2 regions of the Streptomyces sp. NBC_00322 genome follow, and region 2 is predicted to be linked to the other one. Evidence: riboswitches for the same ligand, from Rfam matches in the RefSeq annotation. Region 2 holds a riboswitch; the other holds the start of a gene.

Region 1 (15,668 bases), 4.5 Mb from region 2:
CGTCGGTGACCGTGGGCCCGGCCGGGAGCACGCGGTTCTCGACCCGCAGATGGGGTACGCCGTCGACGACCGCGTACACCGGGCGGTTCCAGCGGTAGACGGTTCCGTTGTGCAGCACGAGCTCCTGGAGCCTGGGGACCCCGCCTTCTTCGAGCACCCGCAGCGGGTCCTCCTCCTCGTCGCAGATCGGCAGCAGGGCGGGAAAGTAGCGCAGGTTCTCCTCGAAGAGGTCGTACGCCGAGCTCACCCAGCGCTCGCCGAACCAGGTCCGCGGCCTGACCCCCTGCGCCTGCAGTTCGGGCGGTCGGGTGTCGGTGGCCTGCTGGAAAAGGGGCGGCCGCGACTCGCGCCACAGTTCCCTGCCGAACAGGAAGGGGGAGTTGGCGCCGACGGCGACCTGGACGGCGGCCACCGCCTGCGCGGCGTTCCACACATCCGCGAATCTCGCGGGCGTCACCTGGAGGTGCAGCTGCACGGACGTACAGGCGGCTTCGGGCGCTATGGACGCCGAGGTGCAGGTCAGCCGCTCCACGCCTTCGATGTCGAGCGCGAATTCCTCGCCGCGGGCCGCGACGATCTGGTCGTTGAGGAGCGTGTACCGGTCGACGTCCGAGAGGTTCGCGGAAACCAGGTCGTCCTGGGCGAGCGTCGGAAGAATTCCGATCATGACGATCCCCGAGCCAAGTTCTACGGCCTTTCGGTGGGCGTATCCGAGGCCGGTGCGCAACTCCTCTGCCAGCTGGTCGAGAACCCGCCCGCTCAGCCTGTGCGGAACAATATTTACTTCCAGGTTGAACATTCCGAGCTCGGTCTGGAAATCCTGGCTTGCGATACGCTCGAGCACTTCCGCATTCATCATCCGTGGCAGCCCGTCGGAACCCGCGAGATTGAGCTCGATCTCAAGACCCATGAGATTCTTGGGCCGGTCGAACCTCTTCTCGGCCAGCAGCCTCCCCAGTCCCGCGAGGCACTGCTGCAACTTCCTCCGGTACCTTTGCCGATCGGACAGGTGGAACCCGCCTGCCACGACCTTCTCCCCCATCGAAGCGTCCCTCCTCGAGTGGGCACCACGCAGCACCAGCCGATCACGTCACGGTCGATAATGCCCACACTGACTGATCCATAACGCCCCATGGACGGTCCGCTGCCAGTAGGGTGTGCGAAGTGGCCGAGCGGCACATTCCCTCGGCATGATGCAGTTCGCAGTTTCCGCTGCCCGATGCCTGGTGAAAAACACCGACAGGTTTCAGCCTACCGTGCCGACAGTAAAGCCCCAGGCCGTGAACCTGCTCGCTCAAGGAATCGGCAGATACTTCGCAACAAATAGACCTGATTCCGCCTTGCCGGAAATACGCAGGAGCGCTAGCAGAAACATGGCGAGAACACGTGTCGTATAAACTTCGCGAACGAGGCAGAGAGTTGGCGCCCGGTGGGGTTTCCGGCCCCCTCTGACCCCGCCACGCTGACAGTGCCGTCCGCACCTGCCCCTGCACAAACGTGTCTCCGAAGTGAGAGGCGACCCACCATGCCGCTGCATGTCCCCCCGGCCCCCGCGCCTGCCCTCCGCAGCGTCCTCGCGGCTCTCGGTTCCCCGACCGCCGTCCGCGAGGCCCGCACACCCGCTCTGAGGTCCGTCCAGGGATCTTTGAGCCCCGAACTGCCGCTTCCCGTCCATGTGCTGGATCAGATCGTCCCGAGCAGCAGTGCCCCCTACACCCGCCTCACGGGCTGGCGCTTCCTCATCCGCAGCGGCGAACGCGCTGTGGCCGCGGCGGAGACGATGCTCACCCCAGACGGCTGGACCTTCTCGCATTTCTTCGAAGGCCCCTATCTGAGCTCCACCGAACGGGCGCTGCGGCAGGCCGAGTCGATGAGGACCCACTTCCAGCCGCGGCTGCTCTCCATCCCCGAGCTCTACATGCTGACCCTCTGGCTGCACGGCGACACCGACGCCGACGCCGGGACCGGCACACCCCGCCCCACCGACGTACTGGTACCGCTGGCTCCGGCGCCTCCGGGCATCACCGCGCACCGGCCGCACCAGGTCTCCGATCTGCTCCCGGTCATGACCCTGCGCCTCACTCCGGCCCCGCTGCTCGGCTCCCCCGCATGACCGCCGCGGTCTGAGGAGCGCCCCCAGGCGGCCCCTGCTCACACCCACTTCGCGCCCCGTGACCGTCCGGTCGCGGGGCGCATTTCTGCCCCGGGTGGACTAGCCCATACCGGCCCCCCCGAACCACCCGAAAGGACAATGCAGTTGAGCTGAACCGTCCGCCCGGGTGACACGTCATTAACCAGTAAGAAGAGCTGCCGCGAAATCCCTGCGGATTGACGCCCGTGGGGCAACACTGGGATCGGACCGAGAGATACGGGGGGCGGCCATGAACTCCTCATCGAGCCGCAGGACAGTCACATTCGACACAACGCAGCGAAAGAACCCAGCCATGTGCCAGCACCAGCCAGCCTGCCCGACATCCGACTCAGCCGACCGGGAAGCCGCGCGTCTCGTGGCGCACCACCCGGAGCAGGGCTGGAGCCTGCTGTGCAACGGCATCCTGCTCTTCGAGGACACCGGCGAGCTGCTGCCGGACGGGCAGATCATCGCGCCGCACCGGCAGGTGATGACGGCCGCCTAGAGCCGTCCGTACGGCGACGAAAGTCGTCCGTTACGACGAGGGGCCGGCACGGAGACTGACCTCCGCACCGGCCCTGACGCATGCGCGCCGCCTGTCTGGCCCCGTCTGCCGGTCGCCGTCCGTCAGTTCTCGTACTCGTCCATCGGCGGGCAGGAGCAGACGAGGTTACGGTCGCCGAACGCACCGTCGATCCGGCGCACCGGCGGCCAGTACTTGTCCGCGGCGCTCACCCCGGCCGGGAAGACCGCCTCCTCACGGCTGTAGGCGTGCTCCCACTCTCCGCCGAGCGCGGCCGCGGTGTGCGGGGCGTTGCTGAGCGGGTTGTCCTGCGCGGGCCACTCGCCCGAGGCGACCTTCTCGATCTCGCCCCGGATCGCGATCATGGTGTCGCAGAAGCGGTCGATCTCGGTCAGGTCCTCACTCTCGGTGGGCTCGATCATCAGCGTGCCGGCCACCGGGAAGGACATCGTCGGCGCGTGGAAGCCGTAGTCGATCAGCCGCTTGGCGATGTCGTCGACACTGACACCGGTCGACTTCGACAGCGGCCGCAGGTCCACGATGCACTCGTGGGCGACGAGGCCCGCCGGGCCCGTGTAGAGCACCGGGTAGTGCGGCTCCAGGCGCTTGGCGATGTAGTTGGCCGCGAGCACGGCGACCTGCGTCGCGCGCTTGAGGCCCTCGCCGCCCATGAGCCGTACGTACGCCCAGGAGATGGGCAGGATGCCCGCCGAGCCCCAGGGAGCGGCCGAGATCGGACCCACACCCGTCTCGGGTCCCGCGGTCGGCTGGAGCGGATGGTTGGGGAGGTACGGTGCGAGGTGCGCGCGCACACCCACCGGACCCACGCCCGGACCGCCGCCGCCGTGCGGGATGCAGAAGGTCTTGTGCAGGTTGAGGTGCGAGACGTCGCCGCCGAACTTGCCCGGCTTGGCGAGACCCACCAGCGCGTTGAGGTTCGCGCCGTCGACGTACACCTGGCCGCCGGCCTCGTGGACCTGGGCGCAGATGTCGGCCACGTGCTCCTCGAACACGCCGTGCGTGGACGGGTAGGTGATCATCAGGACCGAGAGCTCGTCGCGGTACTGCTCGATCTTGGCGCGCAGGTCCTCGATGTGCACCTCGCCGTCGTCGGCGGTCTTCACCACGACGACCTTCATGCCCGCCATCACCGCGCTGGCGGCGTTGGTGCCGTGCGCGGAGGAGGGGATCAGGCAGATGGTGCGCTGCTCGTCGCCGTTGGCGCGGTGGTACGCGCGCACGGCCAGCAGGCCCGCGAGCTCGCCCTGCGAACCGGCGTTGGGCTGGATGGAGACCGCGTCGTACCCGGTGACCTCGGCGAGGCGCTCCTCCAGCTCATGGATGAGCGTGAGGTATCCGGCGACCTGCTCGACGGGGGCGAAGGGGTGGATCTGCCCGAACTCCGGCCAGGTGACCGGCTCCATCTCCGTGGTCGCGTTCAGCTTCATGGTGCAGGAGCCGAGCGGGATCATGCCGCGGTCCAGCGCGTAGTCCCGGTCCGCGAGCTTGCGCAGGTAGCGCAGCATCGCCGTCTCGGAACGGTGCTGGTGGAAGACCGGGTGCGTGAGGTAGTCGTCCGTCCGCAGCAGCGACTGCGGCAGAGCGTCCTCGGTCGCCGCGTCCAGCGCCTCGATGTCGCCCTCGATGCCGAAGGCGGCCCAGACCACGTTCAGCTCCGTGCGTCCCGTGGTCTCGTCGCAGGAGATGGAGACGGTGTCGGCGTCGACGAGGTGGAGGTTGACACCGCCCTCGCGTGCGGCGGCGAGCACGTCGGCGGCCTTGCCGGGCACCCGCGCGGTGAGCGTGTCGAAGTACGAGCCGTGCACGACCTCGACGCCACCGGCCCGCAGGCCCTCGGCGAGCAGCGTCGCGAAGCGGTGGGTGCGCTGCGCGATCGACCGCAGTCCCTGGGGGCCGTGGTAGACCGCGTACATCCCGGCCATGACGGCGAGCAGCACCTGGGCGGTGCAGATGTTGCTGGTGGCCTTCTCGCGGCGGATGTGCTGCTCACGGGTCTGCAGCGCGAGGCGATAGGCCTTGTTCCCGTCCGCGTCGACGGAGACGCCGACGAGCCGGCCGGGCAGGCTGCGCGCGAACTTCTCGCGGACGGCCATGTAGCCGGCGTGCGGTCCGCCGAAGCCCATCGGCACGCCGAACCGCTGCGTCGTGCCGACCGCGATGTCGGCGCCAAGCTCGCCGGGCGAGGTGAGCACGGTCAGCGCCAGCAGATCGGCGGCGACGGTGACGATCGCGCCGAGCTCGTGCGCCTGCTCGATGACGGGCTTGAGGTCACGGACGGCACCGGAGGCGCCCGGGTACTGGAGCAGTACGCCGAAGACGCCGCGCTCGGCGATCTCGGCAGGGATGCCCTCGCTCAGGTCGGCGGTGACGACCTCGACACCGGTCGGCTCTGCGCGGGTCTCGATCACCGCGAGGGTCTGCGGCAGGGCGTCGGCGTCGACCAGGAAGACGCCGTTCTTGACCTTGCCCACGCGGCGGGCGAGCGACATGGCCTCGGCCGCGGCGGTGGCCTCGTCGAGCAGCGACGCGCCCGACGTGGGCAGGCCGGTCAGATCGGCGACCATCGTCTGGAAGTTGAGCAGCGCCTCGAGGCGGCCCTGGGAGATCTCCGGCTGGTAGGGCGTGTACGCCGTGTACCAGGCAGGGTTCTCCATGACATTGCGCAGGATGACCGGCGGCGTGAAGGTGCCGTAGTAGCCGAGGCCGATCATCGGCGCCAGCACCTGATTGCGGTCGGCCAGCGTGCGCAGCTCGGCGAGGACATCGGCCTCGGTGCGCGCGCCCGGGAGATTCAGCGCCTCCGCGCTCTTGATCACATCGGGCACCGCGGCGGCGGTCAGCTCGTCCAGCGAGCCGTACCCCACCTGCGCCAGCATCTTGGCCTGGGCCTCGGCGTCGGGCCCGATGTGGCGCTGTTCGAAGGGGATGCCCTGCTCCAGCTGGGAGAGCGGAATGCGGTTGGCGGTCATTTAGGAGGCCTCCTGGTCTGACACGACCGGCGAGGGGCATCGCGGCGCGGATGCCCGGACGGCCTCCCCCTCTGTCATCTCAACCTGAGAGCTTCACCGGCGCGCACGCAGGCGCGCCGGCTTTCACCGTCGGTGAGAGCGGACGCCGTCCGACGCCCGCCCTGCTTTCCAGAGTGACCTCGTCCGTGCGGTACAGGGGCCTGAGAGATTCCGGGGAGGATTTGCTCCTTCGGCGCCGCCGGTGTGTCACCGGTGGACTCTCCCGCACGGGGTCAGCAGCCGTCTGCCAGCGTACCAGCGCGGTCTCGCTCCGATCGCTCAAGTGGCCGACAGTCACGATGTGCACTTTTGTAGTATTTAAACAGCAGTTGCGACCTATTGGAGGGACCGTGCAGACCGACATCGATCCGCGCAGCCTGATCGGCCGCAAGGCGTTCGACCGCAACGGCACCAAGATCGGGACTGTGGACGAGGTATATCTCGACGATGCGACCGGCGTGCCCGAGTGGGCTGCTGTGCGCACCGGCCTCTTCGGCAGGGACGCTTTCGTCCCGCTGGAGCCCAGCAAGGTGGTCGACGACACCCTGCACGTCCCGTACGAACGCTCGCTGATCAAGGACGCGCCGGACTTCGGTGTCGGCCGTCATCTCTCCCCGGAGCAGGAACTGCAGCTCTACCACCACTACGGCCTCGATCTGTCCGAGGCCCCTGAGACGCCCACGCCGTCGGCGGACACCTCCTTCGGCCGCGTCGCGGGCCAGGAGGACTGACCCGCGCCCTGCTCCTTCTCGGGCAGCGGCACCAGCGGCAGGGGGTCGGAGGGCTCGAGATCGGGGTCGTCGACACGGAAGGTACGGACGCGTCCCGGCGGCGACCCCGGCTCCTCGAACCGCACGGTGACCCGTCCGACGCCGCTGCCCTGCACCCAGCCCGCCCCGTACTGGGCATGCCGTACGTCGTGCCCGGCCGCCCAGCGCCGCTCCGCATGCGCCACGGGCTCCGCGACGCCCGCCCCATCCGACTCGTCGCCGTCGCCCTCCGCCTCCGCTGACCCCTCGTGCGCCGATCCGGCATGATCGTCCGCGGCAGCCTGTTCCTCGGCAGCAGCCTGGGCGAAGAGGTCTTCCTGGGTGTAGTCGGTGAGCCCGGTGACGCCCACGCCGAGCAGCCGTACCCCGCCCGTGGTGTCCACGGCCTCCAGGAGCCGCCCGGCGGCCTCCCGCACCACCGAGGGATCGTCGGTCGGCCCGCGCAGCGTCTCGGAGCGCGTGAGCGTCGAGAAGTCGTATCGCCGCACCTTCAGCACGATGGTCCGCCCGGAGTGCCCTGAGGCCCGCAGCCTCTGCACACACCGGTCGGCGAGCCGCTCCACCTCGATCCGAACCCGCACCCGGTCGTGCAGATCCACATCGAAGGTGTCCTCGACCGATACCGACTTCGTGTCCCGCTCGGCCACCACAGGCCGGTCGTCGTACCCCATGGCCATCCGGAACAGCGAGGTGCCGTGCGCCCTGCCCAGGAGCCGTACGAGCTCGTCCTCGCCCGCCTCAGCGAGCTCGGCGACGGTCGTCATACCAGCCCGGCGCAGATGCTCCCCCGTCGCAGGTCCAACCCCGGGCAGCGTCCGCACGGACATCGGTCCCAGCAGCTCACGTTCCGTACCCGGCTCTATGAGCAACAGACCGTCGGGTTTCGCCTGCTCGGAGGCGATTTTGGCCAGCATCTTGGATCCGGCGAGCCCGACGGACCCGGTGAGACCCGTGACCGCGCGGATCTCCCCACGCAGCCGCTCCCCCCTCTCCCTGGCGGACGTGGAGTCGTCAGCGACCCCGCCCGCCTCCAGGTCCACGAACGCCTCGTCCAGGCTCAGCGGCTCCACCAGCGGCGAGAGCCTGCCCAGCAGCTCCATCACCTGCTCGCTGACCGTGCGGTAGAGCGAGAAGCGCGGCACGAGATACGCGGCGTTGGGCGCCAGCCGTCTCGCCTGCGCCATCGGCATCGCGGAGTGGACCCCGAAGCGCCGTGCCTCGTACGAGGCGGTGGCGACGACCCCGCGCGGCCCGAGCCCGCCGACCACGACGGGCTTTCCGCGCAGACTCGGCTTCGCCGCCTGCTCGGCGGCGGCGAAGAAGGCATCCATATCCAGATGCAGAATCGTCGGCGCGGATCTCACAACTCCGATGCTGCCCTACGCCACTGACAATGGCCCCGGCAGAGCGTGGTCCGTACGCCGCGCCGGCTCAGACGGCCCGGTCGCGTCTGCGTCTGGCCAGCTCGTCCGCGGGGTTGTTGCCGACCAGCGTCTCGCCCGTGTCGATCCGCTCGCCGTGGAGCTGCGACAGCGCCGCCTCGACATCACGCCAGACCACGCCGACGGCGATCCCGAAGATCCCCTGGCCGCCCTGGAGCAGATCCACGACCTCGTCCGGCGACGAGCATTCGTAGACGGTGGCACCGTCGCTCATCAGCGTCATGCGCTCCAGGTCCGAGACGCCGCGCGCCCGCAGATGCTGTACCGCGGTGCGGATGTTCTGCAGCGCTACGCCGGTGTCCAGGAAACGCTTGACGATCTTGAGTACAACCACATCGCGGAAGCTGTAGAGCCGCTGCGTGCCCGATCCGTACGCCGACCGCACGCTGGGCTCGACCAGCCCCGTGCGCGCCCAGTAGTCGAGCTGGCGGTAGGTGATACCCGCCGCCGCACACGCGGTCGGACCGCGGTAACCGATCGTCTCCCTGGCCTCGGCCGCACTTTCGTGAAGCGGATGCAGCCCGCCCTCCCCCAGACTCCGTCCGGGGACGCCCCCAGCCGTACCGTCGCCGCTGCTTCTCACGCCGACCTCCGTCCTTGACCTGCCGACTCGACGGTAGGCAGTCACCAGGGGTGCGTCAACGATCGCCACGCCGAGTGATAATCACCCTGAGAGTGGTTTCTCGTGCCCGTATTCGGGGAAAGGCTACTCGAATGCGCTGACGCCGACCGTTCGGACGGTCACTGGCTGTTGGTGCCGAAGTCCTCGGGCGAGATCTGATCGAGGAACTCGCGGAACTTCTCCACCTCGTCCTCCTGCTCGTCCGGGATGGCAATTCCCGCGTCGTCGAGGACCCCGTCGCTGCCGTAGATCGGCGTACCCGTACGCAGGGCCAGCGCTATGGCGTCGGACGGCCTGGCGCTCACCTCGACGCCACTGGCGAAGACCAGCTCCGCGTAGAAGACCCCTTCGCGCAGGTCAGTGATGCGCACCTCGGTGAGCTCCTGGCCCACCGCCTCCAGCACATCCTTGAAGAGGTCATGCGTCAGCGGCCTCGCCGGAGCCATGCCCTGCTGGGCAAAGGCAATGGCGGTGGCCTCCCCGGGACCGATCCAGATGGGGAGGTACCGGTCGCCTCCCACTTCACGCAGGAGCACGATCGGTTGGTTCGAGGGCATTTCGACCCGGACACCCACAACGTCGAGCTCGTTCACACAGCAACCCTAGGACGTGCCCGACCGGTTTGGGTAGTCGGGCTCTCCCATGATCAGTGCAGCCGGACCCCGAGAGCCGTCTGTACCAGGGCCGCATGCAGCCGCACGGACAGGGCAGCGAGCTCTTTCGTGGTCGCCTCGGCGTGCGCCCTGGTCTGCGGATTACGGTGCCGCCGCAAGGGTGCAACGACCTGCTCGACCAGGCTCGCCTCACGGTCCGCGGCGGCTTTCATCGCCCGCAGATGCCGCGGCTCCAGCCCGAATCTCCCCAGGTCCGCGACCAGCTTGGCCACTGTCACCGACTCGGCGTCGTAAGCGCCGTCCTCGTCCTGCGCCAGCAGGCCGTACGACTCCCACTCGGCCAGGTCCGCCTCGCTCACATCAGCGGCCGCGAGGAGCTCGGAACGGCCCACCCGTGCGGCAGTCGGCCGGTCGGCGCCGGCTTCCCACGGGCCGTCGAGCAGCTCCCGCTGCGGGCCCTGCGAGGGCAGCTGAAGCTGCTCACCGCGGCCCAGGGCGTCGAGATGCTCACGGATGACCTTCAGCGGAAGATAGTGATCCCGCTGCATCCGCAGCACCTGCGCCAGCCGCTCCACGTCCTCGGAAGTGAACTTGCGGTACCCGGACGGTGTCCGCCGCGGCTCGACCAGCCCTTCGGACTCCAAAAAACGGATCTTGGAGATGGTCACTTCGGGAAACTCGTCGCGCAGCCGACTGAGCACCGTACCGATGCTCATCAGCCTCTCGCCCGCGGTGGCGGTGCCGTGCCCGGCACCGCCCGTCGGTGTTCGCAGCATGTACCTTCCTGGGGGTCCCCCCGGACGGAGTCTGGGGGAGGGTTACACGCCCCGCTGGCTCGCGTAGAAGACCAGCCGGTACTTGCCGATCTGGACCTCGTCACCGTTCGACAGGACGGCGGAGTCGATCCGCTCGCGGTTGACGTACGTGCCGTTGAGGCTGCCGACGTCCGCGACGCTGAAGCGGCCGTCCGGTCCCCGGCGGAACTCCACGTGACGCCGCGAGACGGTCACGTCGTCGAGGAAGATGTCGCTCTGCGGGTGACGGCCGGCCGTGGTCAGCTCGCCGTCCAGCAAGAAGCGGCTTCCGGAGTTCGGACCGCGGCGCACCACCAGGAGCGCCGAGCCGAGCGGCAGCGCGTCGACGGCGGCCTGGGCCTCGGGAGACAGAGACGGAATCTGTGTCTGCCCCGTCACCTCCGAGTCGTACGCCTCAAGGCCGGAGATGGAGATCGTCGAGGTCGTCTCCGAAGCACGCTCGGCGGGCGCCCCGCCACGCAGCGGCGCACCGCAGTTGGAGCAAAACCGGCTGGCCTCGGCATTGCGGTGCCCGCACCTCGTACAAACCAAGGCCGACATGGACGGATCCTCCTGCCGCGGCTGCCCCGCGTGGGGATTGGTTGAATACGGGTCCGGAGCAAACCCTCCACCCGTACTTGAGGTTGATGGTTCCCCGAAACCTATGCGGCCGGAACCGGCAGGGTCAACAGACGACGCGCCCTGACCGCCCGAAATGTCACCGCCCGGACCAGCGACCTCATCCCGGAAGAGCGGCCGCTCAGCGCCCTGCTCCTCACTCTGGCCATGGCGCGGCGCGCGATGCCGGGCGTTGCCACCGTCCTCGCGTGCGCTCTTGCCGAACAACTTCCCAAACAACTTCACGGGCGATTCCCCTTGACCGAAATAGACCCGCCCGTGGGGCAGGACGAACCCTCAATGATCAGACCTGCCGACCCGGACATCATCACAACGTCCGTGACCACCAGACAGTTTCCACCACGCGGCACGCGTGTGATGTGCCGACCCCCCGCAAGCTCATGCCCTGGTCCGCCGGACCCCATGCACCCCCGCCTCACTGCGCCGACGACCGAGCGTAGTCAGGCCGCTTCGCGGGTCGCAAGGCGTCCACGACGATCTTCTGCGAGCGCGCCACCGTGGCGGTGGCCTGCTCCTTCTCCAGTGTCTGGACCACGCCGCCCGGGATGTTCAGGGCGGGCTCCAGATCCTGCGGCTTGCCGATGACCTTGAATCGGTACGGGGCCTTGACCGGTTTGCCGTCCACCTCGATGTCGGCACCGGTTCCCGTGAAGTAGGTGTCCGCGACGACCCGGACGCCGTTGACCTGGATCGCTTCGGCGCCCGCCGCGCGCAGTTCCTGGATCGCGTCGAGCAGCATGTCCGACTCCACCGTGCCGGACGGGTCCTCGACGGTGAGCGTGATGCCGGGGCCCTGCGCGGCGACCGTACCGGCCAGGATGCCGAGCTGCTGCTCCTTCTGCAGGGTCTGCTTTCGAGCCTCTTCGGCCTGGTCCGAGCTGTTCTCCAGCTCGGTGCGCTGGTCCTCCAGACGCTGCTTCTCGTCCTCGAGCCGCTGCGTGCGGTTGTCGAGCTCGTCGAGGATGCGCACCAGGTCCTCCTGGCGGGCGCCGCGCAGCGCGCTGTTGTCGCTGTTGGAGCGGACCTGGATGGCGAGGCCCAGACCGAGGACGAACAGCAGGAGGGCGACGATGAGTTGAGCGCGGCTGACCCGCGGGGGCCACAGCACCGCGACGAGCCGCTGCCGACCGGTCTGTTGCGCGGGCTCGGGCTTCTCGGCCTCGGACTTCTGAGCCTCAGGCTTCTGAGCCTCAGGCTGCTCCGGGCGGGGCTGTTCCGGCTCGGGCTGTTCCGGCTGGGTCTGCTCCGGCTCAGCGTTCCCGGAACCGGTGTTGGCGGCCGACGGCGTCACCGACTCCGGCTCATCGCCCTTGGGGTGCTCTTCGCCCTGCGGATTCTCTTCGCTGTTCATCGGCCTCACGCCCGGAACACGTGCCGGCGGATCGCGGCAGCGTTGGAGAAGATCCGGATACCGAGCACGACGACCACACCCGTCGACAGCTGGGCGCCCACGCCCAACTTGTCGCCCAGGAACACGATCAGCGCTGCCACCACCACGTTCGACAGGAAGGAGACGACGAAGACCTTGTCGACGAAGATTCCGTCGAGCATGGCCCGCAGGCCACCGAAGACCGCGTCGAGAGCCGCGACGACGGCGATCGGCAGATAGGGCTCGACCACCGCCGGCACTTCGGGCCGGACCAACAGTCCGACCACGACTCCGACGACGAGGCCCAGTACGGCGATCACGATGTGCCCTTCCCTGTGTCAGCCGTGCCCTGCCCGTTGCCCTTCCCGGCGTCGGGGGTCTTCGGCTCTGCTGTACGTACGATCAAGCTCGGCGCCGCCGGCAGGCGCAGCTTCTCCTCGGTGGAGATGCTGGTGCGGATACCGAAGTTCTCCTGCAACGCGTGCAGATACTGCCCGTCGGCACTGTCCTGGAACGCGGTGCTCAACTTCTTCCCGTCCCCGACCGCGAGCACCGTGTACGGCGGCACCAGCGGCTTGTTGTCGACCAGTATGGCGTCGCCCGCCGCGCGGATCGCCGACAGGGCGGTCAGCCGCTGCCCGTTGATCGCGACGGCCTCAGCGCCCGACTCCCAGAGCCCGTTCACGATCCGCTGCATGTCGCGGTCGCGCACCCGGCCCGTGTCGTTGAAGCCGCTGCTCTCCCGCGGCCCGCCGCCACCCTGATCGGTGTCCTTCGCGTCGTCGACGACGAGCTTCACCCCCGGCCCCTCCACCTCTGTGGCGCCGGAGAGCAGTGCGACAAGTTCTGCCTGTTCCCCGCCCTGCGTCTTGAGGGCCTTGCGCTGCCGGTTCCCCACCTCGTCGCGGAGCGTGTCGACACTCCGCTCCAGCGCGTCGGCGTCCGCGGTCTCCGCGTCGATCCGGTCGATGAGCTCCTCGCGCTCTTTTGCCACCACCGGTGCAGATATCCGCGCCTCGGCCGCTCCGACGGTCACGACGAGCGCGGCCAGCACGAGGCCGGCCGCGAGTCCGAGCTTGGCACGCAGCGTACGGGGAAGACCTCCGCCCTCGGCCTCCTTGCGGGCCGACGCCTCCGCGTATCCGTCGTCGAGGCTGTGCTCCATGACGTTCGTCAGCAGCGACATGGACGCATCGGGACGTGCGGGTGGAGAGCCGGTGCTCCGAACGGGGGGCTGCTGCGACATGCCGCACATCGTCGCACGTCGCAGGTGTTACCGCCGAATGGCCCCACCGGTGTGCCGGAAGCCGTCTGCGGACAACTCCCGGCACACCCGTCACACGTCAGTGACCTGCGCTGTCCACAACGGCGGACCATTCGTCGAGGAGCGCCTGCGCCGAAGCGTCATCCGGCCCCTCTGCCCACAAATGAGTGACGGCCTCCGCGGGGTCGGGAAGGACCATCACCCAGCGACCGTCGGCCTCGACCACACGTACACCGTCGGTCGTGTCGACATGCCGGTCACCGGCCGCCTCCACGACGCGCCGCATCACCAGCCCCTTGACCGCCCAAGGAGTGGCCAGATCGCGCCGCAGCACATGCGCCCGCGGAATGCGGGCATCGATCTGGCTCAGCGTGAGCTGCGTACGGGCCACGAGCCCGACCAGCCGTACAAGGGCCGCCGAGCCGTCGAAGACGCTGCTGAACTCCGGAATGATGAAGGCACCTCGGCCGTCACCACCGAAGATCGTGGTCTCCTCGCGCCCGACACGCGTCAGATCGTCGGGCGAGGTGGTCGTCCACTCCACCTGTGTGCCGTGGTACGCGGCGACCTGCTCGGCGATCCGCGTCGTGGTCACCGGAAGCGCCACCCGCCCACTGCGCCGCTCCGCCGCCACCAGGTCGAGCAGCACAAGCAGCGCGCGGTCGTCCTCGATGATGCGTCCTCGTTCGTCGACCAGCGACAGCCGCTCACCGACGGGGTCGAAACGCACCCCGAAGGCCGCCCGGGCGGAGGCCACGATCTCGCCCAGCCGCACCAGTCCGGACCGCCGGGTGTCGGCCGACTCCGTCGGCCTCGATTCGTCGAGCCCGGGGTTGATGACCAGGGCGTCCACGCCGAGCCGTCCGAGGAGGCTCGGCAGAACCAGTCCGGCGCTGCCGTTGGACGCATCGATGACGACCTTGAGACCCGACTCGGCGATGCCGGAGGTGTCGACATTGCGCAGCAGGGATCCGGTGTACGAGTCGAAGACGCTGGACGGGAAGTGCAGATCCCCGATCTCGCCGGGGAAGGCCCGCCGGTACTCCTGGCGCGCGTACACCCGGTCCAGCTTCCGCTGACCGGCCTGCGAGAGGTCCGCGCCGCGCTCGTCGAAGAACATGATGTCGACGGAGTCCGGCACACCGGGAGACGTGCGGATCATGATGCCGCCGGCACTGCCGCGGGCGGTCTGCTGCCGCGCCACGGGCAGCGGCACGTTCTCCAGGTCGCGTACGTCGATGGCGCTGGCCTGCAGCGCGGAAATGACGGCACGCTTGAGCGCACGGGCACCCCTGGAGTGGTCACGCGCCGTGGTGACCGTCGCCCCCTTCTTGAGGGTGGTGGCATACGCACCGGCCAGCCGCACGGCCAGTTCGGGCGTGATCTCGACATTGAGGATTCCGGACACTCCGCGGGCCCCGAAGAGATGCGCTTGGCCACGAGACTCCCAGATGACCGAGGTGTTGACGAAGGCGCCGGCCTCGATGGTTTTGAACGGGTAGACCCGGACATTGCCCTGGATAATCGATTCTTCGCCGACAAGGCACTCGTCGCCGATGACCGCGCCGTCCTCGATACGTGCGGCACGCATGATGTCGGTGTTCTTACCGATCACGCAGCCTCGGAGGTTGCAGTGCTCACCGATGTACACGTTGTCGTGGATCACGGCCTTATGGAGAAAGGCGCCGCTCTTGACGACGACGTTGGACCCGACGACGGTGTGCTCGCGGATCTCCACATCGGCCTCGACCTTGGCGTAGTCGCCGATATACAGCGGACCGCGCAGCACGGCGTCCGGATGGACCTCCGCGCCTTCGGCCACCCACACACCGGGAGAGATCTCGAATCCGTCGAGTTCGACATCGACCTTCCCCTCGAGGACATCGGCCTGGGCCTTCACATAGCTCTCGTGGGTGCCCACGTCCTCCCAGTAGCCCTCGGCGATATAGCCGTAGATCGGCTTGCCTTCCTTCATGAGCTGCGGGAACACATCTCCGGACCAGTCCACGGGAACATCGGCCTCGACATAGTCGAAGACCTCTGGCTCCATCACATAGATGCCCGTATTCACCGTGTCCGAGAAAACCTGTCCCCAGGTCGGCTTCTCGAGGAAGCGCTCGACCTTTCCTTCTTCGTCCACGATGGTGATACCGAATTCGAGAGGGTTCGGCACTCGCGTCAGACACACAGTGACCAGTGCACCCTTCTCCTTGTGGAAGGAGATCAGGTCGCTCAGGTCAAAGTCGGTGAGCGCGTCACCGGAGATGACGAGAAACGCGTCGTCCTTCAGCGCTTCTTCGGCATTCTTCACGCTCCCCGCAGTGCCGAGTGGCTTCTCCTCATTGGCATAGGTGAGCTCCATCCCGAGCTCTTCGCCGTCACCGAAGTAGTTCTTGACGAGTGAGGCGAGAAACTGCACGGTTACGACGGTCTCATTGAGCCCATGCCGCTTGAGCAGGCGCAGGACATGC
Region 2 (15,668 bases):
GACCTGCCCCGCCGCCGCGGTGCCTGACGCACTCACCCTGGGTTCCGCCCCTCTTCGATCGACCGGTCCAGCTTAAACGGCAGTCCTGACACCGACTTGACGACTACGCGTGCTGTCGTTGGTAGAAGGGCCGCACGCGCTCAAGCATCCACTGTCCGACCGGGTCCTGCGCGACATCCAGAAGTACGAGATTGACGGGCCAGGGCACCTGTACCCGGCCCAGTGCCCGGCCGAGGGCGTCCATCGGGGCATTGCGTTCGGCGGCCTCCCAGGAGGAGACCTGGACACCGATGAAAAGGGCCGGCGGCTCGCCCTCTACGGAGGCGAGCGCACGCCGGGCGCTCAGTACGACACCGGAGGACTCGAACTCACCGGCCGCAGCGTCCAGGAAGTCCACCGGCTCCTCCTGCCAGTCCGGCTCGAAGAGCCGCACCCGGCCGCCACTCGCGGGGCCGTCCAGGGGCGTGCGGCCGACCCGGCACAGTTCGGCGACGGCGGGCGGGGGCAGCGGGGCGCCGACGGTGCCGCCCGGGTTGACGGCGATGCCCAGCTGCGGGGGCAGTCCGCGGGCGAACTCGCGGGCGGGGGCGACGGTGAAGGGCATATGGCTGCCGACGCAGGTCATGAACTGCTGCTCGGAGCTGAAGACCGGGACGTATGCGGCGCCCTCGATCTCCAACGTGGGCAGATCGAGATTCGGGCTGTCGTTGCTGCCGCCGTTGGGCAGCGGCACCCAGAGCTGACTGCGGCCGAGCACCTCGACGAGACGCCCTCCTGCGGAGGCGTTGCCGAGGGACGCGGCGAGCACCTCTTCGAGCTCGTTGGCCGGCCAGCCGCCGTAGGGATGCGGGTGAGCCTGCTCGGGTGTGTGCATGTGCGGTCCTTCTCCCCCGGGCGTCGTGCGGTCTGCGCGTCGACGATAACGCGGGGCGGTGGGCCTTTGCCCGGGGGCTCCGCCCTCCCCCTACGGCCTGGCGGCCGTGGGAGGTACCCCCCATCCCGTAACTGGGGGGCAGGCCCCCAGACCCCATATGCGACTTCGGCCGCATGTCCTCAAACGCCGGACGGGCTGATTGTGCGGCAGGGCCGCACAATCAGCCCCGTGGGGGTCCCCCCGGACGAAGTCTGGGGGAGTTTGAGGCGCGGCGGTCCGGGGGCAGCGCCCCCGGCTTACTGAAAGCCCACCCGCCCCAGCGCCCCCGCCGCATCGCGGTCGAGCAGGACCGCCGACGCGCAGCCCACCGGCAGCCGCCCCGCCTCCGCGTCCGCGATCAGGCGGCCCACCGCCCGCCGGTGCCGTGCGAAGGCGTATCCGGAGACTCCGCGGCCACGCTCACGCTGGCCCGCGCGGGCGGCTGCCGGACTCACGTCGAGCAGCAGCAGATGCAGTTCGCTCCCCCGGCGCCGCGCCTCGCGGGCCAGCCAGCGCCGCACCCAGGCCTGGGTGCCGCAGTCGTGCACGACGACGCTCTCGCCGGAGCGCAGCGCGCGCCGCAGCCCGGCGTAGTGGGCAAGACGTACGAGCGGGCGGTAGACGGCGTACGGCAGCAGGCGCGGCATGCGCGCGTCCCACTGGTCGCGGGTGTCCTGCGAGTCGATGCCGCGGCCGGTCGCCGCGCGCCGGATGAGCGTGGACTTTCCGCTGCCGGGCAGGCCGGAGACGACCACCACGTCACCGGTGGCGAAGACCAGGCTTCTCGGGCTGCGCCCGCAGCGGTCCCTCAGGTCACGCAGCACGGGCGCGGGCGCGCCGAGCAGTCGCCGGGCGGGCAGGGCCGACCGGGCCGGCACCCCCGCGGTCGTCGCGTAGGCCTCGGACCTCTGCAACGTCATCACCCTCCCCGATGTCGGGTCACCCACCCTTGCCCATGAAGTGTAAAGAAACGGTAATGCGGTACAACCGTTTTACAGCAAGGCCGGGCCCCCACTCCGCCGCGATGCGTGCAATGATGTGCGCGCCAACTGCATACAGGCCGCTTGAATCCACGCGGGAGAGTCCTGGCCACTGTGTGCGCCGGGCGCCGAAGGAGCAAGTCCCTCCCTTGAATCTCTCAGGCCCCGTACCGCGTGTGATGAGGCAGATCTGAAAAGCGAGCCGCTGTCGAGCGGCTCCACCCAAGGTGCAAGTCGCAACCACCTGTACGTACGGTTGCGACGAACCTCTCAGGTTCCGATGACAGATGGGGAGGATCGTCCTCATCGGCCTGCCCTGGGAGCCACATCTATGAGCAACGCCCCCCGTCTGACTGCCCTCGACGCCCTGCACCGGTCGCTCGGCGCGACCATGACCGACTTCGCGGGCTGGGACATGCCGCTCCGGTACGCCAGTGAGCGCGACGAGCACAACGCGGTCCGCACCAAGGCGGGACTCTTCGACCTCTCCCACATGGGCGAGATCACCGTCACCGGTCCCCGGGCCGCCGATCTGCTCGACTACGCGCTGGTCGGCAACATCGGCTCCGTCGGCGTCGGCCGCGCCCGCTACACGATGATCTGCCAGGAGGACGGCGGCATCGTCGACGACCTGATCGTGTACCGCCTCGGCGAGAGCGAGTACATGGTCGTCGCCAACGCGGGCAACGCGCAGATCGTCCTCGACGCGCTGGCCGAGCGCTCCCAGGGCTTCGACGCCGAGGTCCGCGACGACCGCGACGCGTACGCCCTGATCGCCGTCCAGGGCCCCGAGTCCCCCGGCATCCTGAAGTCGCTCACCGACGCCGACCTCGACGGCCTCAAGTACTACGCGGGCCTGCCCGGCACGGTCGCGGGCGTCCCCGCCCTGATCGCCCGCACCGGCTACACCGGCGAGGACGGCTTCGAGCTCTTCGTCGAGCCGCAGCACGCCGAGAAGCTCTGGCAGGCGCTGACCGAGGCCGGTGCCCCGGTCGGTCTGATCCCCTGCGGGCTCTCCTGCCGGGACACGCTGCGCCTGGAGGCGGGCATGCCGCTGTACGGGCATGAGCTGACGACCGCCCTGACCCCCTTCGACGCGGGTCTGGGCCGGGTCGTGAAGTTCGAGAAGACCACCAATGACGGCCGCTTCGTGGGCCGCGAGGCCCTGCAGGCCGCCGCCGAGCGCGCCGAGACCAGCCCGCCGCGCAAGCTCGTCGGTCTGATCGCCACGGGCCGCCGGGTCCCGCGCGCCGGGATGGCTGTTATTGCCGTGGGCGGAGCGGACGCCACGGTGATCGGCGAGGTCACCTCGGGCGCACCGTCGCCGACCCTGGGCAAGCCCATCGCCATCGCCTATGTGGACGCGGCGCACGCCGCGCCGGGCACCGAGGGCGTCGGCGTGGACATCCGCGGTACGCATGAGCCGTACGAGGTTGTCGCGCTGCCGTTCTACAAGCGCCAGAAGTGACCTTCAGCACCACACCTCCCGTTCACCAGCACTCCCCCGCGTACAGGAGAATTCAGGCCATGAGCAACCCCCAGCAGCTGCGCTACAGCAAGGAGCACGAGTGGCTGTCGGCCGCCGAGGACGGCGTGTCGACGGTCGGCATCACGGAGCACGCGGCCAACGCGCTCGGCGACGTGGTGTTCGTACAGCTCCCGGAGGTCGGTGACACGGTGACCGCGGGCGAGACCTGCGGCGAGCTGGAGTCGACCAAGTCCGTCAGCGACCTGTACTCCCCGGTCACCGGTGAGGTCGTCGCGGCCAACCAGGACGTCGTGGACGACCCGTCGCTGGTGAACTCCGCCCCCTTCGAGGGGGGCTGGCTGTTCAAGGTGCGCGTCGCGGACGAGCCGAAGGATCTGCTCTCCGCCGACGAGTACACCGAGTTCTCCGGCTGACCACGACCGTAGGGATCGCCTGATGTCGCTTCTCAACACCCCTCTCCACGAGCTGGACCCGGACGTCGCCGCCGCCGTCGACGCCGAGCTCCACCGCCAGCAGTCCACCCTCGAGATGATCGCCTCGGAGAACTTCGCTCCGGTCGCGGTCATGGAGGCCCAGGGCTCCGTCCTCACCAACAAGTACGCCGAGGGCTACCCGGGCCGCCGTTACTACGGCGGCTGCGAGCACGTCGATGTCGTCGAGCAGATCGCCATCGACCGCATCAAGGCCCTCTTCGGCGCCGAGCACGCCAACGTGCAGCCGCACTCGGGCGCCCAGGCGAACGCCGCCGCGATGTTCGCGCTGCTCAAGCCGGGCGACACGATCATGGGCCTGAACCTCGCCCACGGCGGTCACCTGACCCACGGCATGAAGATCAACTTCTCCGGCAAGCTGTACAACGTGGTCGCGTACCACGTCGACGAGCAGACCGGTCAGGTCGACATGGCCGAGGTCGAGCGGCTCGCCAAGGAGTCCAAGCCGAAGCTGATCGTGGCCGGCTGGTCCGCGTACCCGCGTCAGCTGGACTTCGCCGCCTTCCGCCGCATCGCGGACGAGGTCGGCGCGTATCTGATGGTCGACATGGCCCACTTCGCGGGTCTGGTCGCCGCCGGACTGCACCCCAACCCGGTGCCGCACGCGCATGTCGTCACCACCACCACGCACAAGACCCTCGGCGGTCCGCGCGGCGGTGTGATCCTGTCGACGCAGGAGCTCGCCAAGAAGATCAACTCCGCGGTGTTCCCGGGTCAGCAGGGCGGCCCGCTGGAGCACGTCATCGCGGCGAAGGCGGTCTCCTTCAAGGTCGCGGCCTCCGAGGACTTCAAGGAGCGCCAGCAGCGCACGCTGGACGGCGCCCGCATCCTCGCCGAGCGTCTGGTCCAGGACGACGTCAAGGAGTACGGCGTCTCCGTCCTGTCGGGCGGCACGGACGTGCACCTGGTCCTGGTCGACCTGCGCAACTCCGAGCTGGACGGCCAGCAGGCCGAGGACCGCCTCCACGAGGTGGGCATCACGGTCAACCGCAACGCCATTCCGAACGACCCGCGGCCTCCGATGGTCACCTCGGGTCTGCGGATCGGCACCCCGGCGCTGGCCACCCGCGGCTTCACGGACGAGGACTTCCACGAGGTCGCGGACATCATCGCCGAGGCGCTGAAGCCGTCGTACGACACCGAGGCGCTGAGCGCGCGGGTCTCGGCGCTCGCCGCGAAGCACCCGCTCTACCCCGGTCTGTAACAGCCCGGAGCAAAACAAATGGGGCACCACGCACACTGGTGTGAGCGTGGTGCCCCGCACCACATTCCGCTTTCTGCACCACCCCGGCAGACAACGGCGTCTACCAACCCCCGCTAGGAGTTCCCCGTGGCCATCTCGGTCTTCGACCTCTTCTCGATCGGCATCGGCCCGTCCAGCTCCCATACGGTCGGCCCGATGCGCGCCGCCCGTATGTTCGCGAAGCGGCTCGAGAACGAGGGTCTGCTGGCCCGCACCACCGCGATACGCGCGGAGCTCTTCGGCTCGCTCGGCGCGACCGGCCACGGCCACGGCACCCCCAAGGCCGTCCTGCTCGGCCTGGCGGGCAGCTCCCCGCGCACCGTCGACGTCGAGACCGCGGACGCCCAGGTCGAGGCCATCCGCACCAGCGGCCGGATCAGTCTGCTCGGCACGCACGAGATCGGCTTCGACTTCGACAAGGACCTGATCCTGCACCGCCGCAAGGCGCTGCCGTACCACGCCAACGGCATGACGATCTTCGCGTACGACGCCGCGGGCACGCTCGTCCTGGAGAAGACGTACTACTCGGTCGGCGGCGGCTTCGTGGTCGACGAGGACGCGGTGGGCGAGGACCGGATCGTCCTCGACGACACCGTGCTGAAGTACCCCTTCCGCACCGGCGACGAGCTGCTGCGGCTCGCCGGGGAGACCGGCCTGTCCATATCCGCCCTGATGCTGGAGAACGAGAAGGCCTGGCGCTCCGAGGAGGAGATCCGCGAGGGCCTGCTGGAGATCTGGCGGGTCATGCAGGCCTGTGTCTCGCGCGGCATGTCCCGCGAGGGCATCCTGCCCGGCGGCCTCAAGGTCCGCCGCCGCGCGGCCAACTCCGCCCGCCAGCTGCGCGCCGAGGGCGACCCGCTGGCCCGCGCCATGGAGTGGATCACGCTCTACGCCATGGCCGTGAACGAGGAGAACGCCGCCGGCGGCCGGGTCGTCACCGCCCCCACCAACGGCGCCGCGGGCATCATCCCGGCCGTGCTGCACTACTACATGAACTTCGTGCCCGGCGCCGACGAGGAGGGCGTGGTCCGCTTCCTGCTCTCCGCGGGTGCGATCGGCATGCTCTTCAAGGAGAACGCCTCCATCTCGGGCGCCGAGGTCGGCTGCCAGGGCGAGGTCGGCTCGGCCTGCTCGATGGCCGCGGGCGCGCTCGCCGAGGTGCTGGGCGGCACCCCCGAGCAGGTCGAGAACGCCGCCGAGATCGGGATGGAGCACAACCTCGGGCTGACCTGCGACCCGGTCGGCGGTCTGGTCCAGATCCCCTGCATCGAGCGCAACGGCATGGCGGCGGTGAAGGCCGTGACGGCGGCGAAGATGGCGATGCGCGGCGACGGCAGCCACAAGGTCTCGCTCGACAAGGTCATCAAGACGATGAAGGAGACCGGCGCGGACATGTCGGTGAAGTACAAGGAGACCGCGCGCGGCGGCCTCGCGGTGAACATCATCGAGTGCTGAGCCAAGGCCCCAGCCAGTCAAGGAAGTTCACATAAAATCACCCGCACGAGGGAGCTTTCCGAGCTCCGAACGTTTTTTCTCCTCCAGCCACCCAAAGCCCCCCACTAACGTCACAGACTGTTCACCCAGGCCGCCGGTGGCCGGTACGGGCTCGTCGCACCAAGGAGAAACAGCCATGGCCGAGGGGCTGACATCCAGGTCCTCCGACTTACGGGCCCCGCTTCCCGGTCCGTACGGACAGGTCTACCGCAGCCAGGAACGTACGGTCGTCGAACTGCACGGCGAGATCGACATCGCGGCGGCCACGCTCGTCGGGGCCTATCTGGATGTGGTCACAGCCGTCCGCGAGCACGACGTGGTGGTCGATCTGACGCACGTCGCGTTCTTCGACTGCTCCGGCCTCGCGCTGCTGTGCCGGGCACGGCGGCGCGTCGCCGAGAGCGGCGGGCGGCTGTGGGTGGTGTGCGACCAGCCCCCGGTGCTGCGGGTGTTCCGGGCGGGCGGGGTGCTGGACGTGTTCCGTACGGCGCCGACGCTGGAGGCGGCCCTGGCGGCCCAGGCCTGACCCCGGGTCCAGGACCGCCGGACCGGCTGGCGGAGGGTCAGGCCTTGTTCAGCGAGGCCCAGAACTCGTCGAAGGTCAGCTGACCGTCGCCGTTGGCGTCCTTCGACTTGATGACGGCCTCGGCGACCGGCTCGGTGACATGGAAGTCGCCCAGCTGCGCCATGACGCTCTTGTACTCGGCCGCCGTGATCTTGCCGTCGCCGTCCAGGTCGTAACGGTCGAACGCCTTGCGCGCCTCTTCGATGTCCACCACTGCTTCCGCCCCTTCTTGGTGCATTACTGACGAGGTCAGATTAACGGCCGGGTTGCGCCCTCAGGGCAGCGGCCAGGTATTACGGAGACCGGGTGTCAACGGTCCAGGAGGAGGAGAGGAACACGATGAGCGAGGCACTGGCGAGGATCCTGGCCGCGGCGGCGGCCGGGGAGTTCCCGCCCTCGGACGGCACCACCACCGTGATCGGGCAGCCGAACGCCCGGGACGCCGGGGTGATGGCCTTCACCGCGCACTCGGTGATCTTCACGGACGAGGATCCGGAGTGGATACGGGCCGAGCTCGCCGCCACCGACTCCGACCGGCTTGCCGCCGCGATGAACCCCTCGTTCCTGGCCGCGATGCTGGCCCGCACCGGCCGTTCGATGAACACCATCGACCTGGTCACGGTCGCCGGGGCGCTGCCCGGCAGGCCCGATCTCGAGCTGCGGGAGATCGAGGACCCCGATCATCCGCGTGTCGCACGAGCGTTGAAGTTCCGCGACGGCGTACGGGTCTGGGCCGCCGACGGCGGGGTTCTCGTCCTGGGCCGGGGCGTGGCCGGGCGCTGGGAGACCGCGATCGAGGTGGACGAGTCGGTGCGCGGGCAGGGCCTGGGACTCGCTCTGGCGCTCGCGGCCCGCCATCTGGTGCCGGACTCGGTGGTGTGGTCCCAGCAGTCGCCGGGGAACGCCCGCAGCGTGCGCACCTTCCAGGCGGCGGGCTTCCGGCCGGTGGGCTCGGAGGCGCTGTTCGTGGCCGGCTGACGGGTTAAGGGCTGACAGCTAACGGAAGATGCCCGTGTGGCCCAGCGAGTAGCGTCCCGGCTGCGGGTAGACCGCGAGGCCGTGCGGGCCCGCGCCCACCGGGATGCGGGCCAGTTGCCTGCCGGTCGCCGTGTCGAGCGCGTACACCTCTGCGTTGTAACGCCCCGACAGCCACAGCACTTTGCCGTCCGCCGAAACACCCCCCATGTCGGGACTTCCGCCGCCCGGCAGCGACCACTTCTTGGTCAGCCTGTTCTGCGCGAAGTCGAAGATGGAGATGGTCCCCTCACCACGGTTGGAGATGTACATCACCTTGGAGTCGCGGCCGATGTAGAGGCCGTGGGCTCCCCTGCCGGTGGGCAGCAGCGCGGGCGTCGTGAACTTCGCGCCGTCCAGCACCCACATGCCGTGCGCCATCATGTCGGCGATGTAGAAGGTCCTCCCGTCCGGGGAGAGCTTCACGTCCTGCGGCATCGCCCCCTGGAAGGGCAGCTTCTGCTGTCCTACGACCTCCATCTTCTCCGTGTCGACCTTCAGCAGCTCGCCGGAGAACTCGCAGGAGACGATGAAGTACCGTCCGTCGGCCGAGAAGTCCGCGTGGTTGACGCCGTAGCAGGACACCGGGGTGGTCTTGATCGGGTTCATGGTGTGGGGGTCGCTGAAGACGAGCCGGCGGTCCAGGGATGCCATGACGACGGCGTACTTGCCGTTGGGTGTGAAGTAGAGGTTGTACGGGTCGTGGACCTCGACCGGCTTGCCCGCGATGCCCGTTGCCGGGTCGATCGGGGTGAGCGTGTGGCCACGGTTGTTGTTGACCCACAGGGTCTTCAAGTCCCAGGACGGGACGACGTGCTGCGGCTGGGCGCCGACCTGGATCGTCTCGATGACCTTGTACGTCGCGGGGTCGATGACCGACACGGTGTTGGAGTTGGTGTTGGGGACGTACACCCGGGAGGGGAAGCCCCTGACGGCCGCTGAGAGCTGGTTCGGCCGGTCCGCGGAGTAGATGTCGCTCGGGTCGAGGACGGGCGGCATGCCGGGCAGCCCGGCCGGGGCGGCCCTCTCGGGCTCGGCGGGCAGCGCGGCGGCGTTGGTGCCGTGCGCCTGCGTCGTCCCGGTGGGTGAGCTGCAGCCCCCGAGGAGGGCGAGCAGGACGCCGGCGAGCAGTGCGGTGGTCCGCTTGGTGCGGCAAGTCGTCGGGTGCATCAGATCAGCAGCTCCGTGGTCTTCACCGCGCGCTGCGGCGGTCGATCAAGGTCACGGAAAAGCACAGTAGGCGCGAAATACACGAAAGATAACGATTGACCCAATTCGGGTCGGTCGCAGGTCACTGCCGATCGGCCACCATAGACACAAGTGGATCATTGAAACACTCGCCAAAGTGCATGTTCATGCATTATTTTCCAGGTGGGTGGCTGACCTCACCTACGATTCATTTTGCAGATGTCACGATTTGCCAGCTATGCCCGGTCAGGGCTTTTGGCGCCGCCGCCCCCCGTCTGCCATAGTCGGTGACACGACCCCCTTTTGACCCGGGCCAGGTCGTCGTAAGCCGCCATGGATACACCCCCCCAATCCATGGCGCCCAACAGAAGCCCCCGCTCAGGGGGCTTCTGTGTTTTCGCGTCAGCGGTCGGAGACGCGCATCTCGAACCAGGTGGTCTTGCCGCGCGGCAGCAGATCCACGCCCCACCGGTCGGAGAGCTTGTCGACGAGGAAGAGCCCGCGGCCGCTGGTGTCCATTTCCTGGACCGGCATCAGACAGGGCAGACCGCGCGAAGGATCGCGGACCTCGATCCTGATCCAGCCGCGGCGGCGCAGCATCCGTAGCCCGAAGACCCGGGCCCCGGTGTGGCGTACGGCGTTGCCGACGAGCTCGGAGACCAGTAAGACCGCATGCTCGGCGGTCTGTGCGGACAGCGCCCACTGACGCAGCACCACACACTGGGTCAACCGGCGTGCGGTGGCCGCGGATTCCGGGCGGGAGGGAAGCTTGACTTCCTCGTCCGTGGGGTTGCCGAACAACTCGAGCGCCTTGAGCGCCTGTTCGTCCTCGACGGCAGGTACCAACCGCGCCGCGGTAGCGCTGCCGCGCTGCCGCGGTTGCTCCACACCTTCGAGGCCCGCCATGCCCCCATCATGGCCGTAACAGGCGGCTTCCGGGGCCGTTCCAGGGGAATGGGGCCCCCGGAATCGGCCGTTCCGGGGGAAGCGGTTGGCATATGACTGTGGCCGCATGCCGACCCTCATACCTACCCTGAGCTGCGCTAACGCTACACGTACAAGTGATCACCAAGCGCAACGGGCCGATGTCTGCTTAAGGCTGCTTTAAGGCTCAGCTAAGCCACACACAGGGTTGACGCCGGACACATAGGTGTCCAACCGGCCTTGATTCAGAGGAACTTGGCCTTACCCGGGCCCTCCTCCACAAAGCTACGCATCCCGCGCTCGCGGTCCTCTGTCGCGAACAGGCCCGCGAACCAGTTGCGTTCGATGGCGAGCCCCGTCTCGATGTCCGTCTCCAGACCCGCGTCGATGGACTCCTTGGCGGCACGCAGCGCCAGCGCGGGCCCCTGTGCGAGCTTCGCGGCCCAGGCGTGCGCCTGCTCGTACACCTCGCCTGCCGGGACCACCCGGTCCACCAGACCGAGGGCGAGGGCCTCGTCGGCCTTGACCATCCGGCCGGTGAAAATCAGGTCCTTGGCCTTGGAGGGACCGATCAGCCGCGAGAGCCGCTGGGTACCGCCGGCGCCCGGGATCAGGCCGAGCAGGATCTCCGGCTGGCCGAGCTTCGCGTTGTCCGCGGCGATCCTGAAGTCGGCGCAGAGCGCCAGCTCGCAGCCGCCGCCCAGCGCATAGCCTGTGACGGCGGCGACGACGGGCTTGGGGATACGGGTGACGGCCGTGAAGGAGTCCTGCAGGCCCCGGGACCGTACGACCATCGCCGTGTGGTCCATGGCCTGCATCTCCTTGATGTCCGCGCCGGCCGCGAACACCTTCTCGCCGCCGTACAGAATCACGGCTCGTACGTCCTCGCGGCGGGTCGCCTCCTCGGCGAGCTCGCGCAGCCGGTCCTGGATGGCGATGTCCAGTGCGTTCATCGGCGGGCGGTCGAGACGGATGGTGCCGACGCCTTCGGAGACCTCGAGAGAAACAGTCATGCCCAGCAGGTTAGCCCCCGTTAACGGGCAGGTCCTGCCCGGTCGGTCAGGCCGGATCAGGGAGCGGGGTCTGGCATGGTGCATCGCAAGGCGGAGGATGGAGCCCACGCGGAGCGTCGGCGACTGACGACAACGCAGCGAGGCGCCGTGCCAGGGCACGCGAGCCCGGCAAGATCGGCCGGACAGGGCCTAAGGCCCGGTGCGATGAGTCACAGCACCGGGCCCCTGCGCGAAGGGTGTTACTTGATCCACTCCGTCCAGGACAGGTTCCAGCCGTTGAGGCCGTTCTCCGGGGAGATCTGCTTGTCCTTGGAGTTCTGCACGATCACCACGTCGCCGATGATCGAGCTGTCGTAGAACCACGCCGCCGGGGTGCCGCTGTCGCCCGCACCGCGGGCGTCGCGCAGACCCACACAGCCGTGGCTGACGTTCGCCGAACCGAACGTGTCCGACGAGGCCCAGTAGTTGCCGTGGACGAAGGTGCCCGAGTTGGACAGGCGCATCGCGTGCGGCACGTCCTTGATGTCGTACTCACCGCCGAAGCCGACAGTGGCGCCGTTCATCCGCGTCACCTTGTACTTCTCGCTGATCACCATCTGGCCGTTGTACGTCGTGGTCGACGGGGCGCCCGCGGTGATCGGGATGTCCTTGACCAGCTTGCCGTCGCGGACGACCTTCATCCGGTGCGCCTTGGCGTCCACGGTGGAGACCTGGCTGCGGCCGATGGTGAACTTCACCGTCTTGGTCTGCTTGCCGTACACCCCGGGGCGGCCCTCGACGCCGTCCAGGTTGAGCTTCACGGTCACCTTGGTGCCCGCGGCCCAGTACTTCTCCGGGCGGAAGTCGAGACGGTCGTTGCCGAACCAGTGACCCTCGATCGGCACGGACGGCTCGGCCGTCACCTTGATGGCCTTCTCGACGGCCGCCGGGTCCGTGATGCCACGGGTGAAGTTGATCGAGACCGGCATGCCGACGCCGACCGTCGAACCGTCCTCGGGGGTGTACTGCCCGATGAAGGTGTTCTGCGGAACGAGCGTGGTGAAGCTGGTGTCCTTCGCCGACTCGCGGCCGTCCGCGTCCTTGGCGACGGCGTGCACCTTGTACTTGGTGGAGCTGGCCAGATGCTGCTGCGGCTGCCAACTGGCGCCGTCAGCTGAGATCTTGCCCTCGACCGCGGCGCCCTTGTCGTCCTGGACCGTGACCGTGGTCAGCTTGCCCTTCGCGGCGCTGACCTTCAGCGCGCCGCTGGTGGCGACCGAGGAGGCGCCGTCCTTGGGCGCGATGGTCACCACCGCCTGGGAGGCCGCGTTCGCGACCTTCCCGCTGTCCTTCTTGCCCTTGTCGCTGCCCGTGTCGTCCCCGCCCCCACAGGCCGTGACCAGCAGCAGCACGGCGCCAAGCACCAGAGCCGGCAGAGCGGCGCCCCCACGCCGTCGTATCCGTCCGGCCCGTGCCGACGCCCCCGATATCGGCTGCCCGTTCACATTGGTCTCCCCTCGCACGGCCTGGCCCCGCCACGGCCCGCACCCCCGCGCGCCTCACGCACGCACGGCGCTAGATAATCACACCCCTGGTTGTTGAATCTCCCCGTGAATGTCACCGTTCAGTCCCAACTGTCCGGCGAGCTCAACTGAGTAGGGGTACGGGCCAGGTTCTGTCCGGTCGATCAGGCCGGATCAGTGAGCGGGGTCTGGTGCGTGCGATCGCAAGGCGGAGGAAGGAGCCCACGCGGAGCGTCGGCGACTGACGACAACGCAGCGAGCGTGCGTGCCAGGGCGCGCGAGCCCGGCAAGATCGGCCGGACAGGACCTAGCAGGTCAATGAGGGTCAGTGCAGTGCGGAACCCGCCTTCCAGGTCTTCCAGTCCAGGTTCCAGCCGCCGAGACCATTGGCGGGATCGACCCTTTTGTCCTTCGACTTGACGACCTCGACCACATCGCCGATCAGGGTCCGGTCGAAGAACCAGCCCGCGGGTGCGTCCGCGCTGCCGCCCTTCTCGTCGCGCAGGCCGACGCAGCCGTGGGAGACGTTCGCCGAGCCGAAGGTCTCGGGCGCGGCCCAGTAGTTGCCGTGGATGAAGGTGCCCGAGTCGGTCAGCCGCATCGCGTGCGGCACATCCTTGATGTCGTACTCGCCCTTGCCGTCCTTCTTCTTGAAGCCGACCGTCGCACCGTTCATCCTGGTCACGTCGTACATCTCCGTGACCACCATCTTCCCGTTGTACGTGGTCGCCTTGGGCGCCCCGGCGGTGATCGGCAGCATCGCCAGGACTCCGCCGTCGCGCCGTACCTCCATGGTGTGCGCCGCCGCGTCGACCACGGAGACCTGGGAGCGGCCGACGGTGAAGGAGACGGTCTTCTGCTGGATGCCGTACACCCCGGGCGCCGCCTGGACGTCGCGCAGCCGCAGATCGACGGTGACCCTGGTGCCGGGCTTCCAGTACTCGCGGGGGCGGAAGTCGAGGCGTCCCCCGCCGAACCAGTGGCCGGCGATCTCGACCGGCGGCTCGGAGGTGATACGGATGTTGCGCTCGACGGCCGCGCGGTCCTCGATCTCCCGGTTGAAGCCGATGGAGACGATCATGCCGGTGCCGACGGTCGAACGGTTCTCCGGCTTGAAGTAGCCGATGAAACGGCGGCCGGGGACCTGCGTGGTGAAGGTGGTGTGACGGGCCGAGCGGCGGCCGTGGCCGTCCAGCGCGACCACGTCGACGCTGTACTTGGCGGCCAGGTCGAGGCGGGTGCCCGGTTCGGGGTTCCAGCGCAGGCCGTCCTCGGAGACCGAGCCGTGGACTTCGGTGGGCCGGTCGTCCTCGACCTGGGTCACCTTCACCCGCTCCAGTCGGCCGCTGGGCAGCCGCACCTCGACAGGGCCGTCCGGGCCGACCCCCTTGGCACCGTCCTCGGGGGTGACCCGGATGGTCTCCTGCGGCGACCGCGGCTTGTTGCCGATGTCGAGCGCCTCGCCGGTGCAGCCGGTCAGCCCGGCGATCAGTCCTGCCCATGTCAGGACGACGGCCGCGCCGTGCCTCGCCCGCTTCAGTACGTGTCTCACGTACCGCCCAACGACAGCGCCCCTCCAGGGGAAACGTGAGCGCGGGGCCATGTTGGGACAAGAGCAGTGCGGGCAGAACAGGTGGGAGGACCACGCGTGGGGTGACACGGCCGGGACGCCGTGAACAGCCTGGGATCGCGTGGCCCGACGAGCCGCGGGAGGCCGGCAGGTGTCGAGCGCAGCCGAGCAGGAGACAGTGCAGGAGGGGGCGCGGGGCGATCTGCCCGGCCCGCTCCTGGCGGCCGGGGACACGGCCGAAACGGCGGCCGGGGTCAACGGCCGCCATCGGGAGCCGGGCTCTGGCCGGCCGTCGGTGTGGCCGGGTGCGCCGACACCGCTCGGCGCCCGTTTCCGGGTCGGTCCTGACGGGGTCGCGGGCACCAACTTCGCGCTCTGGGCGGGTGGCGCGGAGGCGGTCGAGCTGTGCCTGTTCGACGCGGGCGGCGCGTCGGCCGCGGAGACGCGGCTGCCGCTTACCGAGCTGACCCATGAGATCTGGCACGGCTTCGTGCCCGGGATCCGGCCCGGGCAGCGCTACGGCTTTAGGGTGCACGGACGCTGGGACCCCTGGACGGGCGCCCGCTGGAATCCGGCGAAACTGCTGCTCGATCCGTACGCCCGGGCGGTGGACGGGGCCAAAGGGAATGATTACAGCCAGCTGCCCGCGCAGGTGTACGGGCATGTGCGCGACTGGCCCCAGCAGCATGTCGCGGACACCGTCCGCGACGACCGGGACTCGGCTCCGTACGTGCCCAAGGGCGTCGTCGTCCACGATGACGACGACTGGGCGGACGACCGCAGGCCCAAGACCCCGTGGGCCGACTCGGTCATCTACGAGCTGCATGTGCGCGGCTTCACCAAGCTCCATCCCGGGATCCCCGAGGAGCTGCGCGGCACCTACGCGGGCCTCGCGCACCCGGCGGCGATCGAGCATCTCGTGCGCCTGGGGGTTACCGCGGTCGAACTCCTCCCGGTGCACCAGTACGCACACGAGGACCATCTGCTGAAGCGGGGGCTGCGCAACTACTGGGGCTACAACTCCATCGGCTACTTCGCGCCACATGCCGCCTATTCGGCGAGCGGGACGCGGGGGGAGCAGGTCGGAGAGTTCAAGCGGATGGTGAAGGCCCTGCACACCGCCGGGATCGAGGTCATCCTCGATGTGGTCTACAACCACACGGCGGAGGCGGGTGAGCTGGGTCCGACGCTGTCGCTGCGCGGCATCGACAACCGCGGCTACTACCGCCTGCAGTCGGACGCCCGGACATACACGGACTACACCGGCTGCGGCAACACCCTG

The links. Region 2 has a riboswitch for glycine ahead of gcvT (glycine cleavage system aminomethyltransferase GcvT). Riboswitches for the same ligand answer to the same signal wherever they lie in the genome.
Region 1: another riboswitch for glycine. It lies ahead of gcvP (aminomethyl-transferring glycine dehydrogenase); the one in region 2 lies ahead of gcvT (glycine cleavage system aminomethyltransferase GcvT).

What each region holds. Positions count from the first base shown of each region.
Region 1 is NZ_CP108019.1:7,457,599-7,473,266, reverse strand. It holds gene OG905_RS34135 (glutamate-cysteine ligase family protein) at 1-1,042, opposite strand, end outside; gene OG905_RS34130 (hypothetical protein) at 1,526-2,113, shown strand; gene OG905_RS34125 (DUF5999 family protein) at 2,445-2,636, shown strand; gene gcvP (aminomethyl-transferring glycine dehydrogenase) at 2,759-5,644, opposite strand; glycine riboswitch at 5,823-5,919, opposite strand; gene OG905_RS34115 (PRC-barrel domain-containing protein) at 6,034-6,414, shown strand; gene OG905_RS34110 (DNA polymerase IV) at 6,327-7,817, opposite strand; gene OG905_RS34105 (MerR family transcriptional regulator) at 7,885-8,478, opposite strand; gene OG905_RS34100 (bifunctional nuclease family protein) at 8,637-9,110, opposite strand; gene ftsR (transcriptional regulator FtsR) at 9,164-9,907, opposite strand; gene OG905_RS34090 (FHA domain-containing protein) at 9,950-10,831, opposite strand; gene OG905_RS34085 (DUF881 domain-containing protein) at 10,980-11,915, opposite strand; gene OG905_RS34080 (small basic family protein) at 11,921-12,253, opposite strand; gene OG905_RS34075 (DUF881 domain-containing protein) at 12,250-13,179, opposite strand; gene OG905_RS34070 (mannose-1-phosphate guanyltransferase) at 13,277-15,668, opposite strand, start outside.
Region 2 is NZ_CP108019.1:2,911,878-2,927,545, forward strand. It holds gene OG905_RS13010 (enhanced serine sensitivity protein SseB C-terminal domain-containing protein) at 1-36, opposite strand, end outside; gene OG905_RS13015 (enhanced serine sensitivity protein SseB) at 104-874, opposite strand; gene OG905_RS13020 (AAA family ATPase) at 1,171-1,833, opposite strand; glycine riboswitch at 1,979-2,076, shown strand; gene gcvT (glycine cleavage system aminomethyltransferase GcvT) at 2,225-3,361, shown strand; gene gcvH (glycine cleavage system protein GcvH) at 3,421-3,795, shown strand; gene glyA (serine hydroxymethyltransferase) at 3,818-5,077, shown strand; gene OG905_RS13040 (L-serine ammonia-lyase) at 5,204-6,571, shown strand; gene OG905_RS13045 (STAS domain-containing protein) at 6,747-7,136, shown strand; gene OG905_RS13050 (EF-hand domain-containing protein) at 7,174-7,389, opposite strand; gene OG905_RS13055 (GNAT family N-acetyltransferase) at 7,515-8,153, shown strand; gene OG905_RS13060 (YncE family protein) at 8,172-9,359, opposite strand; gene OG905_RS13065 (ATP-binding protein) at 9,780-10,403, opposite strand; gene OG905_RS13070 (enoyl-CoA hydratase/isomerase family protein) at 10,547-11,314, opposite strand; gene OG905_RS13075 (L,D-transpeptidase) at 11,554-12,798, opposite strand; gene OG905_RS13080 (L,D-transpeptidase) at 13,142-14,368, opposite strand; gene glgX (glycogen debranching protein GlgX) at 14,538-15,668, shown strand, end outside.